2 linked regions of the Flavivirga spongiicola genome follow. The protein of the gene in region 2 interacts with the protein of the main gene of each other region in a pairwise test. Links are inferred from orthologs where the notes say so. Each region holds a gene or a part of one and is shown on either strand. Other genes may lie near its edges.

Region 1 (3,650 bases), 3.5 Mb from region 2 along the record:
GCCCTAAATCTACAGAAGAAGCATTTGCTTGATGATTTAGCTCTGCTATAATCTTTAAATTTGGGTTGTTTTCAATAACTCTTTTTAATGTTTGATAGGTTGTATCAAAATCTTGATGGCTTGTTTTTGAGATAATTCCTGTTTTAGTCATAAATAATAATACTTTTTATTTTCTATTGACTTTGTCTCCAAAAACTACATTAACCTACAATGTTGACAATCTTTCCAGGAACTACAATCACTTTTTTAGGTTCTCGTCCTTGTAATTGTTCTTTTGTTTTTTCGTGCTCTAAAACTGTTTTTTCAATAGCGTCTTTACTCATGTCTAATGGCAACTCTAGTGTAAAACGCATTTTTCCATTAAATGAAATTGGGTAATTTTTACTACTCTCTACCAAATGGCTGCCGTCAAATTTTGGAAAGCTTGCTGTTGATATAGATTCATTATGCCCTAATTGACTCCATAACTCCTCTGCAATGTGCGGTGCGTAAGGTGATATTAAAATCAATAGTGGTTCAAGTATGTCCTTACTGGTGCATTTTTGAGATGTCAATTCATTAATAGCTATCATAAAAGTAGACACCGATGTATTAAACGAAAAATTCTCGATATCCTCTTCTACTTTTTTGATAGTTTTGTGGAGGGTTTTGAGAGCATCCCTAGCAGCCCCATCCGACTTCCCCAAAGGGGAAGAGTCAACGTAAAAAGTTTCGTTTTCTCCTTGATGGTATAGTCTCCACAGTTTTTTAAGGAATGAGTGTACACCTGTGATACCTGCTGTATTCCATGGCTTGTATTGTTCTAAAGGTCCTAGGAACATTTCATAAAGGCGTAGGCTGTCTGCACCATATTGTTCGCAAATGTTATCTGGGTTGACGACATTGTATTTAGACTTGGACATTTTTTCAACGTCGCGACCTACTTTGTAAATATCATTATTCTCTTGAATTATTTCTCCTTTTTCTCCTATGAATATAGCGTCTTTAAATTCTTCCCTCCAATTTTTAAAAGCTTCTATATCTAATTCATCTGAAGCATTTACAAAAGATACATCTGAATGTACGGGAGTAAATCGAAATGCATGGTACATATCAGCTATTGACATATCTTTATTTCCTTCGTCAATAAAATCAACTAAACCCTTTCTAATTACTTCTTCAAAGTTTTGATTAAAATATGTTTGCAAATCTTCTTTCTCAATAGTATCATATTTTGATTTAGAAATAAAAACAGGTTTAACCATCAAACCAAATTTAAGATCGTCATCATTCTTAAAACTATCTAACAAAGTACTACTTGGTTCATATTCGAGTCTATAAACAAAAGCGCTTGTCCCTAAAATCATCCCTTGGTTAATTAGTTTTTTTGCAAACTCATCATAAGGTACAAACCCTTTATCAAACATAAATTTTTGCCAAAAACGCGAATATAATAAGTGTCCTGTGGCATGTTCGCTTCCACCTATGTATAGATCTACTTGTTGCCAATAATCAATGGCTTCTTTAGAGAAAATAGCATCCTCGTTATGTGGATCCATATAACGATTAAAATACTGTGAACTTCCTGCCCAACCTGGCATGGTATTAAGTTCAAGAGGATAGATGCCGTTATCTTGAGACCCTTCGACTGCGCTCAGGGTGACAAGGTCATTACTTACTACTTGATTCGTATTTGTGTCCCAAGCCCAAATAGTGGCGTTCCCTAATGGTGGTTCACCTGTTTCGGTTGGTAAATATTTCTCAACTTCTGGCAACTTGATTGGCAAATGTTCTTTAGCAATCATTTGCGGCATGCCATTCACATAATATACCGGGAATGGTTCTCCCCAATAACGTTGTCTGCTAAATACGGCATCGCGCAATCTGTAATTGGTTTTTCCCTGACCTTGTTCCAATTGTTCTAACTCAAAAATAACACGTTTGGTAGCTTTCTTAGAGTTCATTCCGTTTAAGAAATCGCTATTGGCTATGATGGTTTTCTCTTTATCAGCAAAGGCTTCTTCAGAAATATCAACTCCTTCAAAAATATTAGGGATAGGTATATTAAAATGTTTTGCAAAATCATAATCGCGTTGATCACCACATGGTACCGACATCACCGCACCAGTACCATAACCAGCTAACACATAATCACCAATCCAAATAGGGATAGGCTCTTTTGTAAATGGGTGTTCCGCATAAGCGCCTGTAAATGCTCCTGAAATGGTTTTTACGTCTGCCATTCTATCACGTTCACTACGTTTTGCAGTTGCTAAGATATAAGCTTCAACTTCTTCCTTTTGTTCTGATGTTGTTATTTGTGATACTAGTTCGTGTTCTGGTGCTAGGGTCATGAACGAGGCTCCGAAAATGGTATCTGGTCTTGTTGTGAAAACGTCTATATTTTTTTCAAAATTTTTGCCTTCGGCTAAAATTTTGAAAGAGACCGAAGCTCCAACCGACTTTCCAATCCAATTACGCTGGCTTTCTTTTAAAGAATCCGTCCAATCTATGGTATCTAGTCCTTGAAGCAAACGTTCTGCATAAGCAGAAATACGCATACTCCATTGAGTCATTTTTTTACGAATTACAGGATGTCCGCCACGTTCAGACACGCCATTTACAATTTCGTCGTTTGCTAAAACAGTACCCAAAGCCGGGCACCAGTTTACTTCAGTTTCTGCTAAATATGTTAATCTATATTGTAATAATATTTTTTGTTGTTTTTCAGATGAAAACCCATGCCATTCATCCGCAGAAAATGTTTCAATGTCATCATCACAAACCGCATTCACATTTGTATTTCCTTCTGTTTCGAAAATGCTTACTAAACCTGAAATATCTTCAGCTTTGCAAGTAACATTATTATACCAGGATTCGAATAATTGAATAAAAATCCATTGCGTCCATTTGTAATAACTCGGATCCGATGTTCTAACCTCACGAGACCAATCGAACGAAAAACCTATTTGGTCTAACTGTCGACGATACGTTTTTATATTTTCAGCGGTCGTTATAGCAGGATGTTGTCCAGTTTGAATGGCATATTGTTCTGCTGGCAAACCAAAACTATCATATCCTTGAGGATGCAATACATTGAAGCCTTTATGACGTTTATAGCGTGCATAAATATCTGAAGCAATATACCCTAATGGATGTCCAACATGCAAACCCGCACCACTTGGGTAAGGAAACATATCTAATACATAGTATTTTGGTTTTTCACTATTATTAACAGCTTTAAACGTTTGGTTCTTTGCCCAATACTTTTGCCATTTGGCTTCAATTTCGTTGAAATTATATTTCATCTTAAATTTTCATATCTGAATGCCATTGCGAACAAAGTGAAGCAATCTGTTTCATTTCATGAGATTACCACGTCGCTTCGCTCCTCGTAATGACGAATTTGAAGTCGCAAATTTACGTTTTAAATAGAAAACGGTAAAGAGATTACTTTATTAATACATTTGATTATGTTACTAAATATATGTTTGTAGAATAAATAGAATTACTTTTGATCCCTAATTATTTTAATCAACTAAAAATTGTCCATTAAAAATATATATAAAGCACACTTAGCACTCCTTGGAGCTAATATTATTTATGGTGTAAACTACATTATTGCCAAAGGCATTATGCCTAATAAAATAGGGCCTTCGGCTTTTGTTTTT
Region 2 (2,999 bases):
TTCAAAATTGTCAAAACAACCAAATGGATTTTAAAATTCCTAAATACATATATTAGACTGAGTGATTTACCAATTTTTACAACTAAAAAGACATATGCTAGTATAAACAATATATTACCAACAAAATAATCAATTTGATTTAAATCAATCTCTTTGCTACTTGGTACATAAGGAATTATGACCCCCATCAAGTCTGAGACTGAATAACATATAATAAACAACAAAAAGAATGTATTTTTTCTTTCGGCGAAAATCACATAAATTAAAGCTATTAATGGAACAATCATACAATCCAAACAAAGCGCAATTGCTTCATTACCATTAAATTCATAAATAGCAAATAATATATACACTAATAAAACAAAACCCACCAAGACTTTCGACTTGTACATAATAGCGATTTTTAGTTATTGCACAAATATAGATAAATTTTACAATTAATCGATAAAAAAACACTTTTTATCGATTAAAAATACTTTTCGTCGATTATTTATATAGATTATTGGATTCTTTGTAAGAATTCATGTTCATTTATTAAAAGCACCCCTAATTGATTTGCTTTTTCCTTTTTACTAGGCCCCATATTACTACCTGCAACAATATAACTTGTTTTAGAAGAAATGGAACTACTTAACTTTCCTCCGTTATCTTCAATTAGTTTTTTAAGTTCATTTCGGGACACACTTTCAAAAACACCAGAAACCACAATTATATCTCCTTTTAATATATTAGTTTGACCGATTAGTTGTTCGGCAGATAATTCTAATTGAACTCCAAATTGCTGCAACCTATTAATTATATGTAAGTTTATTTCTGAACTAAAAAATACACTTACACTTTCCGCAATCTTAACGCCTATCTCATCAACATTCACCAAACCCTCTTGAGTAGCACCTGCTATAGCATCAATACTTTTATAATGCTTTGCCAATTTCTTAGCAACTGTCTCCCCTACATATCGAATTCCTAAAGCAAATAGAACGCGCTCAAAAGGAATATTCTTAGATAACTCTATACCTTGAATTAAATTATCAGCACTTTTTTCCGCCATTCTTTCTAAAGGGATAACTTCCTCTTTAGTTAATTCATACAAATCTGAGTAATTAGAAATCAAACCTTCATTTACTAAAAGAGCTACGGTCTCCCCTCCTAGCCCATCAATATCCATAGCTTTCCTCGATATAAAATGTTGAATCCTCCCTATTATCTGTGGACTGCAACCATTATAATTAGGACAATAATGCTGTGCTTCTCCTTCCTGTCTTATGAGTTCTGTTTCACACTCCGGACAACTAGTAATATATTGTGTTGGTTCTGAGGGATTATTCCGTTTACTTAAATCTACACCCAGAATTTTTGGAATAATTTCCCCTCCTTTTTCAACATACACGGTGTCTCCTACTCGTATATCCAATTTTTCTATTTGGTCTGCATTATGTAAAGAGGCACGTTTTACAGTAGTTCCTGCTAATTCCACAGGTTCTAAATTAGCTACCGGTGTAATCGCACCTGTACGCCCAACTTGGTATGTAATACTATTCAGTTTTGTTGATACTTGCTCCGCTTTAAACTTATACGCCATTGCCCATCTTGGCGCTTTAGCCGTATAACCTAACTCTTCTTGCTGCTGCAAACTGTTTACTTTTACAACAACACCGTCAGTCTCATAAGGTAAATCGTGACGATTCACATTCCAATAATCCACAAACTCCAGAACCTCATCAATAGAGTTAGTAAGTTTTGCGGCCTTCGGTACTTTAAAACCCCATGCTCTTGCTTTTTCTAAACTTTCAAATTGTGTTTGGATGCCTAAATTAGAACCCGTTATGTTATAAAGCATACATTCTAGTGGTCGTTTAGCTACCTCTGCACTATCTTGAAGTTTTAAACTTCCTGAAGCCGTGTTCCTTGGGTTTCTATAAGGTTCTTCCCCAATTTCAATACGCTCTTCATTCATCTTATTAAAACCGTCAAAAGGCAATACAATTTCACCTCTTATATCAAATTTTGCAGGGTATCCGTCACCTTTTAACTGTAACGGTACCGATTTAATAGTTTTTATATTTACTGTTACATTATCTCCTTGAAATCCATCCCCTCTTGTAACTGCTCTGGCTAGACTGCCATTTTCATAAGTTAGACTAATAGATGCACCATCATATTTTAATTCGCAAGTATATTGAATGTCTCCATCTACCAATTTTTTAATACGGGTTTCCCAATCCTGCAAGTCTTCTTTTGAATAGGAATTATCTAAAGAATACATGCGGTGCTCATGTGCAATCGTTTCAAAATTCTTAGTAACCCCTCCACCAACTCGCTGTGTTGGAGAATTAGCATCAAAAAACTCAGGATGTTTAGCTTCAAGATCTTGAAGCTCTTGAAGCTTTATATCGAAATCATAATCAGATATTGTTGCATTATCAAGCACATAATAATTGTAATTATGTTCTCTAAGTGATGCTCTTAATTCGTTAATTTTATTTTGAATACTACTCATTAGTTTTCTCCCCTTTTATCATTCTATCTTTTTTAAAGATATCTTGTTTTAATTTTATATTATTGAAGTTGTTCTTTTTAAGTAATTGAATCATATCATTCCCTAAATACTCGTTTATTTCAAAAAATAACAATCCTTTATCTTTTAAATTACCTAGAGCAAATTGTGTAATAGCCTCATAAAACTGCAACGGTTTTTCATCTTTTACAAATAATGCCAAATGCGGTTCATTATTTATGACATTTGGTTTCATAAATTCTTTTTCTTGCTCACGAACATATGGTGGATTGGATACGATAATATCAAATTTTAAGTTTTTAAAATCAGAGTTAAAGGTCTCTGTATCTAGGATATTTGCTTCAATAAATTCAATGGCTACATTATTCAATTCGGCATTTTGCTCAGCTATTTTAAGCGCTTCCTTGCTAACATCCAAAGCATAAACTTTTACCTTTGGCAGGCTCTTAGCTAAAGAAACGGCAATACACCCACTACCAGT

Evidence for each region. Proteins that work in one complex are often made in the same cells at the same time.
Region 1: the proteins of ligA (region 2) and Q4Q47_RS06045 interact in binary tests that used the Escherichia coli proteins (3 or more experiments, as listed by UniProt). The link is inferred for Flavivirga spongiicola from one-to-one orthologs.

Annotation. Positions count from the first base shown.
Region 1 is NZ_JAUOEO010000001.1:1,570,178-1,573,827, forward strand. It holds Q4Q47_RS06045 (leucine--tRNA ligase), read right to left. Parts: upstream 3,288-3,650; coding sequence 201-3,287; downstream 1-200. Other genes in the region: Q4Q47_RS06040 (DUF302 domain-containing protein), read right to left, coding at 1-151; Q4Q47_RS06050 (DMT family transporter), read left to right, coding at 3,525-3,650.
Region 2 is NZ_JAUOEO010000001.1:5,022,368-5,025,366, forward strand. It holds ligA (NAD-dependent DNA ligase LigA), read right to left. Parts: upstream 2,501-2,999; coding sequence 500-2,500; downstream 1-499. Other genes in the region: Q4Q47_RS19985 (hypothetical protein), read right to left, coding at 1-392; prmC (peptide chain release factor N(5)-glutamine methyltransferase), read right to left, coding at 2,493-2,999. UniProt on the Escherichia coli protein: DNA ligase that catalyzes the formation of phosphodiester linkages between 5'-phosphoryl and 3'-hydroxyl groups in double-stranded DNA using NAD as a coenzyme and as the energy source for the reaction.